Litorilinea aerophila: one gene and its partner. Each later gene encodes a partner of the first gene's protein in a complex. Links are inferred from orthologs where the notes say so. Each region holds a gene or a part of one and is shown in the gene's direction. Other genes may lie near its edges.

Region 1 (6,346 bases):
CGAATGCGCCATCGTCATGAACGCCATCGGCAATCACGAGGAAGAGCGGGGCACGGCTACCACGCCCGTCTCTGCTGCACTGATCATCGCCGACAAGGCCGACGTCCACCGCAGCCGGGTCCAGAACCCCAACATGGACGAGTTCGACATCCACGACCGGGTCAACTACGCCACCACCCGCAGTTTCGTCCGGGTACGGCCGGAAGAGCGGGTCATTGCCCTGGAACTGGAGATCGACACCAACTACGCCCAGGTCATCGAATACTTCGAAATCTTCCTGGACCGGATGACCATGGTGCGCCAGGCCACCGAATTCCTGGATTGCTCTTTCCAGTTGATCATCAATGACACCCGGTTTTCATAGCCGACGGACATTCAACCACCCACCCATATCAGGAACTATCCATGCGCATCGTTCGTTTCATCGAAATGTTGGAAGGGCAGCCCGGCTCGCTGGCCCAGTGGGGGCTGCTGGAGGATCAGATTGTCTACCCGTTGGCCCAGGCCCCCTACCTGGATCCCCTGGGCGACGGGGTCTACGCGCCCCGGGTCGTGGGTCCGCCCAGGCCGCTGGCCCACGTCCGGCTGCTGGCGCCGGCCCAGCCCAGCAAGCTGGTCTGCGTGGGCCGCAACTACGCGGAACATGCAGCGGAACTGGGCAATGAAGTGCCGCCGGAGCCGCTCATCTTCCTGAAGCCCCCGTCTTCGGTCATCGGCCCGGATCAGCCGGTGGTCTACCCGTCCATCAGCAGTCGGGTGGACCACGAGGCCGAGCTGGCAGTGGTAATCGGCCGGCGCTGCCGCAACCTGCGGGAGGAGGACGCGGCCCAGGTCATCTTCGGCTACACCCTGGCCAACGACGTCACCGCCCGGGATCTACAGCGGCAGGACGGCCAGTGGACCCGGGGCAAGGGCTTCGATACCTTTGGGCCGGTGGGGCCCTGGGTGGACACTGCCTTTGACCCCCGTGGCCGCACGGTGCGCTGCCTGGTCAACGGCCAGGTGCGCCAGGAAGGCAACACCGACCTGATGATCTACCCCATTGCCCGGGTGTTGGCCTTTGTCACCCGCTTCATGACCCTGGAGCCGGGCGACCTGCTCCTGACCGGCACGCCGGCGGGCGTGGGCCCGGTCCAGCCGGGAGATGTGATGACGGTCGAAATTCCCGGCCTGGGTCAACTTTCCAATCCAGTCGTGGCCGAAGATGCCGACCCGACTCAAGCGCAGGAGTGATTGACCATGGCGATACCCGCATTGCAACACTTTTTGGACATCCAATCCCTGACCGACGAACAGTTCTGGGGCCTGTTGCGCCTGGCCCGGGAACTGAAGGATGAGCGCATCCGCCTGGGGCAGAACGCCCCCATCCTGGCCGGCAAATCCCTGGCCATGGTCTTCCAGAAACCCAGCCTGCGCACCCGGGTGAGCTTCGAAATGGGCATGCAACACCTGGGCGGCCACGCGTTTTACATCAGCCCCCAGGAGGTTGGCCTGGGCACCCGGGAGAGCGTGCCCGATGTCGCCCGGGTCCTCAGCGGCTACGCGGACGGCATCATGGCCCGGGTCTTCGACCACGAGCATATCCTGCAGCTGGCCGAGTGGGGCAGCGTACCGGTCATCAACGGCCTGAGCGACTTCAGCCACCCTTGCCAGGCCCTGGCCGACCTCTTCACCATTTGGGAGGAGCTGGGCCAGTTGGCCGGCCTGACCCTGGTCTACGTGGGGGATGGCAGCAATAACGTGGCCACCAGCCTGGTCATGGCGGCGGCCAAGGTGGGCCTCACCATGCGGGTGGTCGCGCCCCCCGGCTACCAGCCTGACCCGGCCGTCCTGGCCCACAGCGGGACGGATGTGACGGTCACCGACGATCTGGATGGTGTGGTGGGCGCCGACATCCTGTACACCGATGTCTGGACCAGCATGGGCCAGGAGTCCGAGCGGGAAGAGCGCCTGCGCATCTTCCCCCCCTACCAGGTCAACGGGGCGCTGGTGGATCGCACCCGCAACCCCGACGTGAAGGTGATGCACTGCCTGCCGGCCCACCGGGGCGAGGAGATCACCGACGACGTGGCCGACGGCCCCCACAGCCTGCTCTTCCCCCAGGCCCACAACCGGCTCCATGCCCAAAAGGCCATCCTGGCCCATCTCTTAGGAGGCATTCCCCTGAAGTAGTATGGACACCTTTCTCCTGGCCCTGACCCGTCTACAGGATTGGCGCAACATCATCGACATCGCGCTGGTGTCGATGATCTTCTACGTGGTGCTCTTGCTCTTTCGAGGTACCCAGGCCGTTCAACTGGCCCGGGGCATTCTGGTCATCTTTGTCATCACCCTGATCGTCAGCCAGACGGTCCAGCTGACCGCCTTCAACTGGCTGCTGAGCAAGAGCACATCCCTGGTGCTGGTGGCCATCCCGGTCATCTTCCAGCCCGAGATCCGGCGGGCGCTGGAACGGGTGGGCCGGACGGCGCCCCTCCTGGTGCGCCGGGGGGACAACGCCGGCACCCAGCGGGTGATCAACGAGGTGATCAAAGCCGTGGAACAGATGTCGGACCATCGCCACGGCGCCCTGATCGTCTTCGAAGGGGGGACAGGGCTGGGCGAGTTCATCGACCGGGGCGTGGCCATCGACGCGGAGGTTTCGTCGGAGCTACTCACCACCATCTTCTATCCCAACACCGCCCTCCACGACGGCGCGGTGATCATCTCCGGCATGCGCATCGCGGCGGCCAGCTGCGTCCTCCCACTGACCCAGCGGGAGCTCTCCGACAGCCAGATGGGCACCCGCCATCGGGCGGCCATCGGCGTGACCGAACAGGCCGACGCGCTGACGGTGGTGGTCTCTGAGGAAACCGGCAACATCTCGGTGGCTCGCAACGGGCGGATCCTGCGCCTGGACAGCAGCCGGCTGCGCACCCTGTTAAGCGACTTCTATCGGCCCTAGCAGAGAACATGCGTTGGACATCTTGACGAACCGCACATTGCGCACCAAATGGCGAGGCCTGGCTGAACAACTGGGAACCCTGGCCCTCTCGATTATCCTGGGCTTCGTGGTCTGGCTGATTGCCGTGAACCAGGAGAACCCCATCATCCAGGCGGAATTTCCCGAGCGAATCCCCGTGACCGTCCGGGGGCTGAGCGGCGATCTCCAGCCGGTCCAGGACCTGAGCAAGGAAGCGGTGCGGGTGGTGATTCAGGCCCCCAGAAGCTCCTGGGACAACCTGGAGGCCAGCGACTTTTCCGCCTACATCGACCTTTCTGGGCTGGAGGCGGGCGTCCACGACGTGGAGGTCCATGTGGTGGTGGTGGATCCCAAGGTCAAGGTGGTGAGCATCCAGCGGCCAGAGCTGCGGGTGCAACTGGATCCGGTGGTGGAGAAAAAGGTGCCGGTGAAGGTGGAGGTGATGGACACCACGGCCTTTGGCTATGATTGGCAGCCGCCTATCGTGGAGCCCATCTCGGTGACCGTCCGCGGGCCTGCCACCCTGGTGGACCAGGTGATCTCAGCCCGGGCCGAGGTCTACCTGCGCAACGCCAAGAGCCAGGTGGAGCGGCAACAGACGGTGACGCCCCAGGACGCCCAAAACCAGCCGGTGCCCCGCGTTGAGGTGGAACCGTCCCAGGTCCACATCGTGGTGCCGGTGGAACAATGGCCCGGCCGCAAGGAGGTCGCAGTACGGGTCAACCTGCAGGGACAACCAGCCGCCGGCTACCGCCTGAGCAACGTGCGGGTCAACCCCTCCACCGTGGTCCTGGTGGGGAGCACCGAAGTGCTGGCCCAGGTGCCGGGCTTTGTGGAGACCGAGCCCATGACCCTGACCAATGCCACCAGCGAGATTCAACGGCGGGTGCAGCTGCTGGTGCCGGAGGGGGTGACGGTGCTGGAAGGGAACGCCGTGGACGTCACCGTCAGCATCACACCCATCGAAGGGGGGACCACCGTGCGCCAGGAGCCGGTGATCCAGGGGCTGGCGCCGGGATTGACGGCCACCGTCTCCCTGCGCACAGTGGACGTGATCCTGAGCGGTCCCCTGCCCCTGCTGGAATCCCTGGGGCCTGACGATATCTTCGTCATCCTGGACCTGACTGGCCTGCTGCCCGGCAACCACATCGTGGTGCCTCGGGTCGTGGTGCCTGCCGGGATCCGGGCCGAGGGGGTGCTGCCCGAGAGCGTGGAGGTGATCATCAGCCCCCAGGCGCCGGCCACGCCCGAGGCCACACCTACCGGCACACCGGTGGCCCCCTCGGGGCTGATTCCAGGGCGCAATCCGGCCCAGTAGGCGAACTGGTGACGGCGCGCGGTGCGATATTGCTGTGCAATCGGTGGATCCTCTGGTACAATGGATGGATGGCTCTGCTGCAAGAACAGCGCAGAGACGCAGAGCATGCGGAGTTTTCTCTGAGCTCTCTCTGGACTTCCGCTGCGTCTCCGTGATAATCAAACCCTTTTTGCAGGGGAAGTCATGGATCCCTTCTGGTAGGGATGGACATTGAAAAGGTCGAAATTTACGGAAAGAAATCAAATATGACTCCTCGTAAACCGGTGGTCGCCCTGGTTGGGCGCCCCAATGTGGGAAAATCAACCCTGTTTAACCGGCTGATCGGCCGGCGTACGGCCATTGTGGAAGACGTGCCCGGCACCACCCGAGACCGCATCTACGGGGAGAGCGACTGGAACGGCGTTGCCTTCGTGGTCATCGACACCGGCGGGCTGGAAGCCCCCACGGGCCTGGCCGGCGAACCTTCATCCCCGGCCAACCTGGCCCTGGCCACCGACTCGGCCCTGTTCGTGGAGCACATCCAGAACCAGGCCCGGCTGGCCATGGAAGAGGCCGACGCCATCATCCTGGTGGTGGACGGCAAGGAAGGGCTCACCGCGGCGGATCTGGACGTGGCTGAAGTGCTGCGCACCACCCAGAAGCCGGTCTTCGTGGCCGTCAACAAAGCCGAGAGTGAACAGCGGCGCCTGGACGCGGTGGAGTTCTGGAACCTGGGGTTGGGCGAGCCCATCCCCATCAGCGCCTACCACGGCCACGGCGTCGGCGACCTGCTGGACGCGGTGGTGGCCGCCCTCCCGCCCCACCCCACAGACGACGAAGAAGAGGACGAGGCGGTCTCCATCGCCATTGTGGGCCGGCCGAATGTGGGCAAGAGCAGCCTGCTCAACGCCCTCCTGGGCACCGAGCGGGCCATCGTGTCCGAGGTGCCCGGCACCACCCGCGACCCCATCGACACCCACGTGGTCTACAACCGCCAGAAGATCGTCCTCATCGACACGGCCGGCATCCGACGGCGGGGCAAGGTGGAGCCCGGCATCGAAAAGTACTCCGTCCTGCGCAGCATGCGCAGCATCGACCGGGCCGACGTGGCCCTGCTGCTCATCGACGCCACCGAGGGGGTGACCGCCCAGGATGCCCACGTGGCCGGCTACGTGCTGGAAAAGTACAAAGGGGTGGTGGTGGTGGTCAACAAGTGGGACGCCCTGGAAAAGGACGCCTACACCATGCACAACTTCACCGAGATGGTGCGCCAGGAACTTCAGTTCCTGAGCTATGTGCCGGTGATCTACATCAGCGCCCGCACCGGCCAGCGCATCCACACGGTGCTGCCCACCGCGCTGGAGGTGGCCGAAGCCCGACGCCACCGGCTCTCCACCAGCGAGCTCAACGAGCTGCTCCGGGCCGCCTACGACGCCACCTCGCCGCCCGGCAAGGGTGGCCGGGTGCTGCGCATCTACTACGGCACCCAGGTGAGCATTGAGCCGCCCACGTTCGTGATTTTTGTCAACGACCCAGAGCTGGTTCACTTCAGCTACGAGCGATACCTGGAAAACCAGATCCGGGCTTACTATCCCTTTACCGGGACGCCCATTCGGCTGATCTTCCGGCAACGCACCAGCAACCGGAAGTGATGGAGGACGAACCAGAGCCTGGCATGAATCCTTTCCGCTCCATCCGGTTTTACAGCATCGAACTGACACTCCTGGGCATCCTGGGCCTGGCCATCGCCTTCTTCGTCTACCTGGGCTACGGCCTGCTCCAGCCCACCGTGGGCGTCGAAGAATTCTCCGGCGCCCGGGCCCTGGATTACGCGGTTCGCCAGCTGGAGTTCGGCGAGCGCAGCGTGGGGACGGCCGGCAACAACCGGACCGGCGATTGGCTGGTGGAGGAGTTGCGCAACATGGGCTGGGACGTCATCATCCAGCCCTACACCATCGCCGACACGGTGGCCGCACGGAACATTGTCGCCGTGCGGGATAGCGCCGGGGCGCGGCGTCCGGTGGCGCTCCTGGTCACCCACTACGACAGCCGCCTCTTCGCCGACCAGGATCCAAACCCGGCGAACC
Region 2 (6,514 bases), on another replicon or contig:
TTGGAGGTGGAGCGGCCCGACGGCTTCGGGCTGACGGCCGGTGGGAAACTGCTTTGCCACGGCTCGGGCCCGTTCAGTGACATCGGCCGGCCGGAAGGCATCCATGGTGATCACCGTGTCGGCCACGTCCAGATAATCCCCGCTGCCGCCGATGACGAGAATGGAGCTGACGCCGTGCTCGCTGTAGAGCTGGCGGACCCGGTCGATGAAGGGGGTGATGGGTTCCCGCTCCTTGGGCACCAGCGCCTGCATGCGGCTGTCCCGGATCATGAAGTTGGTGGCTGCGGTGTCTTCGTCGATGAGCAGGCCCGTGGCACCCACTTCCAACGCCTCCATGATGGACGCAGCCTGGCTGGTGGAGCCGCTGGCGTTGGCTGTCTGGAAGGCGCGGGTGGATTGGCCCAGGGGCAAGTTGTCGATGAAGGGGGAAATGTCCACGCCGGCGACTGAGCGGCCATCCTCCGCCCGAATCTTGACCAGGCCCGCCTGGCTGACCACCCGTTCCCGTCCATCGCCCGGGCGGTGGTTGTAGACGCCTCGCTCAATGGCTCGCAACAGGGTGCTCTTGCCGTGGTAGCCTCCTCCCACAATCAAGGTAACCCCCGCGGGGATGCCCATGCCACTCACCTGGCCGGCATGGGGCAACTCTATTTGGACCCGCAGGGATGGCGGAGACTGGAAGGGGACGACCGTGTCATCCTGGAGGGGGCGGTCGTCGACTCCGGAGCGCCTGGGCAGGATGGCGCCGTCGGCCACGAAGGCCACCAGTCCCCTGTCTGCCAGGGCGTCCCGGAGAGCGTCGGCATCTTCGTTGGTGGCCACATGTTTCCAGACCAGGTCCGGGTCGTGGGCGGCTGCGAGCAGGCTTTCGTTGACCACAGCGGGCACATTTTCCAACAACAGGCGAGCCGCCTCATGGCCCAGGACGCGGCGTCCCTGGGCCGGCAACCCTACAGTGAACCGGGCCTCCACATTCCCCTCTGGGTCAATCTGGACCGCGGTCTGGGGTAACACTTCTTGCCCGGGGGCTTCCATGTGAATTTCGCCGCTCTTGCCGGTTCCCCGGCGTCGGCTATGGCGCCGGGCGGCAGCTGCAAAGGCTCGGGCCAGAAAAGCGGTCAGGCCCACGGCACGGCTGGTGTTGGCGTAGGTGGCCTGGGGAAAGGCGGCCACCGAGGCCGGGAGGGTGATGCGCACCCGGCTTGGCGAGGCGAAGGGATCGCCCTGCACGTGATCTACCCACAGGGTGAAGTTGGGGAAGGTCCACGCCCCCTGAATTTCCCGGTACGCGGGGTACCCACGTCCATCGATTCGGCGCAGGATATCTGCCAGTTTTTGTCGGTCCGATGCCATGATCCCGTTCTTTCCCTGATCGTCGGATAGTGTCTCGCACTTGAGGGCACACGGCAGCAGGCAGGGGAGATGCCGGTGGCTCTCCAGCTGTCCGCACTTCTGACCCTTTCAGGGTGCCATAGTGTAGCGAATTCCGTCCAATGATGCCAGTTTTGCCTTCCGGGCATCCGTTTGGGGACCAGGGCGCCAGGCAGTATAATTGAGTGGGCTGTTTTGCCCCCTCTGAGCCATAGGGTCGGACCTGGCGGTCTCCCAGACTACCGCCGGGCTCCGTAAGCCGTAACTGAAATCGCCATAGAAACGTATGATCAAAGAACATCCTCCATAAAGCAACAGCCGCTCCAGCCATGTATGTTGGAGAGGCAGCGTAACAGAACAGCCCATATCCACAGATTGACTGAGATAGATCCCTGACAGACACACCCATTCTGGTTGAATCGCTAAAATCGCAGTGCAAGAGCTTGGGGTTACCGGCGCCGCCACCCTCGACCGTTTTCCTTGTCGCCCGTGAGGCCGGTGTCCCACTCTGCTAACGTGCTTAACGATTGAACCAATCATCCGAGGATGACTATGTTCAAACGCTTTAGCACCAGTTAGACGATTTCATTTCCCTGCCAGACTGGGGACATCATCGCCCGACTGGCAGGCGTTTTCGCTTTTTGAAAAAAGCCCTGGTCCAGTGGCTATGCGATCACCGCGGGAACCACGGGTATGCTATAATGCCCGTTGTAGCCATATGCCGATCTTACCAGGATGGTGATGCCCTGCCTGGGCGGTCAACTTTAGCGGCCAGGGACTCCCCTCGAACACCCTGACCCATGGCGCGTTCGTCAGAATGACATTCACCGTTGAAGATTTTGCCGACCGGTATCGGCGGTTAGTCATGTAATTCACTCCATTCAACAGGAAAGAAGATGCCCATTCACTTTGGCACCGACGGCTGGCGTGCCGTCATTAGCGATGAATTTACCTTTGCCAACGTTCGCAAGGTGGCCCAGGCCATCGCTCAGGAAGTCCTGAGCACCGGTTCCACATCCCCCGCGATGGTCGTTGGCTTCGATACCCGCTTTCTCAGCGACCGCTATGCCATCGCCGTGGCGGAGGTCTTGGCCGCCCACGGCATCCGGGTCTGGCTGGCCCAGGCCGATGCTCCCACACCCATGATCAGCTATGCCATCGTGGAAAAGGGCGCGGACGGCGGCGTCATGATCACTGCCAGCCACAACCCGCCCCGCTACAACGGCATCAAGTTCAAGGCGGCCTATGGCGGCTCTGCCAGCCCTGAGGCAGCCCGCTCGGTGGAAAGACGCATCCGCCTCAATGAGGAAGCGGGCATCACGCCGCCCACCTTGCCCCTCCACGAAGCCCAGGTGCAGGGCCTGATCACCCGCTTCGATCCTTTTCCTGCCTACGAAAGCCACGTCCGCCAGCTGGTCAACTTCACCGTCATCCAGCAGCGTCCCCTGCCGGTGGCCGTGGACGCCATGTACGGGGCCGGCCGCATCTACCTGCGCCGTCTGCTGGAGGATGCGGGCTGCACCGTCACCGAGCTCCGCAGCGAAATGAACCCGGGCTTCAACGGCATCCACCCGGAGCCCATTGCCCGTCACCTCCACCCCCTGATCGAACTCATGCGGCGAGGCGAGCACCGGGTGGGGCTGGCCACCGACGGCGACGCCGACCGCATCGGCGCGGTGGATCCCAGCGGCCGCTTCATCGATCCCCACGGCATCATGGCCCTGCTGGTGGAACATCTGGTCCACGACCGGGGCCTGCGGGGTAGCGTGGTCAAGACAGTCAGCACCACCCAGATGCTCAATCGGCTGGCCCGGCGCTATGAGCTGCCCCTCCACGAAACGCCGGTGGGCTTTAACCACATCAGCGACTGGATGTTGCGGGAGAATGTGCTGCTGGGAGGCGAAGAGAGTGGCGGCATTAGCATGGCCGGCCACATCCCAGAGGGGGATGGCATCTTGATGGGGCTGTTGCTGGTGGAGATGGTGGCCAGCCGGGGGCGCACGCTGGCCGAGCTGCTGGATGAGCTCATGGCGGCGCCCGACATGGGCCGCTTCCACTACGCCCGCCTGGACCAGCCGGTGCGCCCTTTCGACAAGCGAGAATTACTCGCCGCCCTGCTGGCAGGCGCTCCAGACACCCTGGCAGGGGTGCCGGTGGCCCAGGTCAGTGACCGGGACGGGGTGAAGTTTATCCTGGCCGATGAAAGCTGGCTCCTGATCCGCCCCAGCGGCACGGAACCGGTGCTCCGTATCTATGCCGAGGGCCATAGCGACGAACAGGTCCAGGCTCTGCTGGCAGCGGGCATGGAGATGGCCCACGCCATGATCGCCGATCGAATCCAGGAATGACGTTATGACTCCCCTGCAAAAAGGGCATTTTTCAACGCAAAGGCGCAGAGGGCGCAAAGCCGCAAAGAAACGCAGGAGAGAATTGTTCTAATCAGCGTTTATCTGCGTGGGGCAGCGTCCAATTTGACCTTTTTGCAGTAGAGTCACGTTATAAATGGCGTTATAGTCAAGTCACCTGTTAGAACAGGATGCGCAGCAAGGAGAGGGCCAGGGCGGAGAGGCTGAGGAGGCCAGCCAGGAGGACCACAGCCGTGGGCACCAGCACGGCCACAATCACCTGGCCCAGGTGAAATCCAGTGAGCGCCCGGATGGCCTGCACGTAGAGGACCAGCGCCCACAGGTAGCCCACGGTGCGGGCGAGGCCGCCCAGACAGGGGATCGGGCTGAAGAAGGTCAGAACCAGCGGCACTGCAGCGTAGCTGGTGATGGCATAAAACCGTTGCAGGGTGGTCGTGGCCCCCTGGAGCTTGAGCACGACCAACACGCCCAGGCCATAGACAATCCAGAGGGTCAACCAGTGGAGCGGCTGGCTGAGCCAGAGGCCGAGGGCGCTCAGGCCGGCCGCCAGCCAGCCCGGGAAGAAGGCCGGCTCTAACCCCGCGATACGTTGCAGGGTTTCCGCCAGGACTCCCGTCCCCTGGCCTTCTGCAGCAGCCTGGGCCAGCCGCCACAGCGGAACCGTGGTGCCCGCCCGGGCAGCCGCGATCCAGTGCACCAGGAAGGGCAGGCTGCCCGCCACCAGGCCGGCGACGATCACCAGGCCCAATCCCTGGCGCATGCTGATGGCCGGCGCGCTGTCGGCCAGGTCCGCCGTTTCCCCCGTTCCCTCTTCAAAGCGGAGCTGGATGGCATTGCTCACCTGCTGGGGCGATGGCAGCCAATCGCGCCAGGCCACAGCAGATGTGCGGCTGTCGAGCACTTCCCCTGGCCACAGTCCATCGGCCTTCATCGTCCACCTCCCAAGATCAGGAAGAGGCCCAGCAGCGTACCTGCCACACCCGCCAGGAATATCACGGCGATCACTGGCGCCAGGGCTGCCACCACCGCCCGCTGCCAGGGCAGCTCGTGGGCCACCGCCACAGCTCGATAGAGGACCAGCAGGGCCCAGGTAGTCAGCAGCAGGTTGCTGACCGTGGTAAAGGGGACGATGTGTACCAGGCGGAGCACTTGGGGGGCTACCATCAAGGCGCTGGCCCCTAACATCTGGTTGAGGCTGCCCCGGCCATCCAGAGCCAGGGCCACCCCATGGCTCACCAGCCCGGCGAACACCCACTGGATCAGCAGGCCCAGGGGGACCGTGAGCAGGGCCAACAGGCGGAACCACCCGCTGCCGTACCCGGTCACCAGTGTTAACCAGCCCCAGGCTTCCTGCAGCCAGGCTTCCCCCACAGCCGGCTCCAGGTTCAGTTGACGCCACGCCTGCACCAGCTCCTGGAAGACGGCCTGGGCAGGTGGCAGGCTGGCCGCTGCCAGCAGACCGCCCACCAGGTGGGCTGCCCCTACTGCAACGCCCACCACAACGATCATGAAGAGACCCTCTACCCATGGGTTGTCATCGTCCACCATGACGATGAACGGATCCGCTTCCAGCATCAGGGCTTTGCCGATGAGTTCAGGATACGACCGAGGCTGCAGCATAAAAACTCCAATGGATGGTAGGCCATACAGGATGCGACGGCCCGGGGCACAGCACCGCCAGTCTTGCCGGCTGTCTTTAGATGGCATAATCATAGCATAGCGCCCTGGAGGGTGCAACGACCCCGAGCACGTAACTCAAAGCGATATTATTTGTCCACTTTATTTGACGAGAGCCCCAAAAGGTCTTAAGATGTGGCGCGTTTGTCGACGTATTTTCTTACCGTAGCGCCCACCGATGGACGGCGGGCCGGTCCGCACCGATGCAGGACCCGGCTGCCATCCAGCTGGATTCGTGGGGAGCCTACAGCCATTTAACGAAGGACCGGTCAGCAAAATGCGACTTATTCCACGCAAAATGTTCTTCACCCGTGGGGTCGGCGTCCACAAGGAGAAGCTCACCAGTTTTGAAATGGCCCTCCGGGAAGCCGGCATTGCTCACTTCAACCTGGTCCGCGTCTCCTCCATCTTCCCGCCCCGCTGCAAGATCGTCCCCAAGGAGGAGGGGCTGCCACTGCTCCAGGCAGGGGAGATCGTCTTCGCCGTCCTGGCGGAGATGTCCACCAACGAACCGGGGCGCCGCATCGCCGCCTCCATCGGCGTGGCCCGGCCTGCCGACCACGACAAGTACGGCTACCTGTCCGAGCACCACGCCTTTGGACAGACCGAAGCCGAGGCCGGCGACTACGCCGAAGATCTGGCGGCCACCATGCTGGCGACCACCCTGGGCATCCCCTTCGACGCCGACAAGGACTACAACGAGCGCAAGGAACAGTACCTGATGGGCGGCGAAATCGTGGAGACCACCAGCATCACCATGGCCGTGACGGCTGAACCGGGCGGTGTCTGGACCACTGTGGTGGCGGCGGCGATCCTGGTCTGATGATGACGCCCGATAACTTCCTCGGTCTGCCCGAGCCCTACGCCGGGGCATCCCATGCCCGGGTAGCGGTGCTTCCTATTCCCTTCGAGGCCACAGTGAGCTATGGCCACGGCACCGCCCACGGCCCCCAGGCCATCATCACCGCCTCCCAACAGGTGGAGCTCTACGACCGGGAGTTCGACCGGGAGCCGGCCCTGGAATACGGGATCCACACCCTGGCTCCCCTGGCCCTGGCCGATGAGCCCGAAGCTGCCGTGGCCCAGATCGCCGAGGCGGT

Evidence for each region.
Region 2: the proteins of cdaA (region 1) and FKZ61_RS14415 are in contact, whole or in part, in a crystal structure (PDB 7OJS), measured with the Bacillus subtilis proteins. The link is inferred for Litorilinea aerophila from one-to-one orthologs.

What each region holds. Positions count from the first base shown.
Region 1 is NZ_VIGC02000028.1:13,911-20,256, reverse strand. Bases 1,285-4,058 are described here. They hold cdaA (diadenylate cyclase CdaA), read left to right. Parts: upstream 1,285-2,173; coding sequence 2,174-2,944; downstream 2,945-4,058. Other genes in these bases: FKZ61_RS18445 (CdaR family protein), read left to right, coding at 2,958-4,058; argF (ornithine carbamoyltransferase), read left to right, coding at 1,285-2,172. Outside these bases: FKZ61_RS18465 (HD domain-containing protein), read left to right, coding at 1-364; FKZ61_RS18460 (fumarylacetoacetate hydrolase family protein), read left to right, coding at 406-1,233; more of argF, read left to right, coding at 1,240-1,284; more of FKZ61_RS18445, read left to right, coding at 4,059-4,280; ribosome biogenesis GTPase Der, read left to right, coding at 4,526-5,911; FKZ61_RS18435 (M28 family peptidase), read left to right, coding at 5,911-6,346. UniProt on the Bacillus subtilis protein: One of 3 paralogous diadenylate cyclases (DAC) in this bacteria, catalyzing the condensation of 2 ATP molecules into cyclic di-AMP (c-di-AMP). Upon expression in E.coli leads to c-di-AMP synthesis.
Region 2 is NZ_VIGC02000018.1:66,274-72,787, reverse strand. Bases 1,552-4,493 are described here. They hold FKZ61_RS14415 (phosphoglucomutase/phosphomannomutase family protein), read left to right. Parts: upstream 1,552-2,267; coding sequence 2,268-3,719; downstream 3,720-4,493. Other genes in these bases: FKZ61_RS14410 (hypothetical protein), read right to left, coding at 3,898-4,493. Outside these bases: FKZ61_RS14420 (ABC-ATPase domain-containing protein), read right to left, coding at 1-1,353; more of FKZ61_RS14410, read right to left, coding at 4,494-4,668; FKZ61_RS14405 (YIP1 family protein), read right to left, coding at 4,665-5,357; FKZ61_RS14400 (pyruvoyl-dependent arginine decarboxylase), read left to right, coding at 5,692-6,237; speB (agmatinase), read left to right, coding at 6,237-6,514. UniProt on the Bacillus subtilis protein: Catalyzes the conversion of glucosamine-6-phosphate to glucosamine-1-phosphate. Glucosamine-1-phosphate is used for cell wall biosynthesis.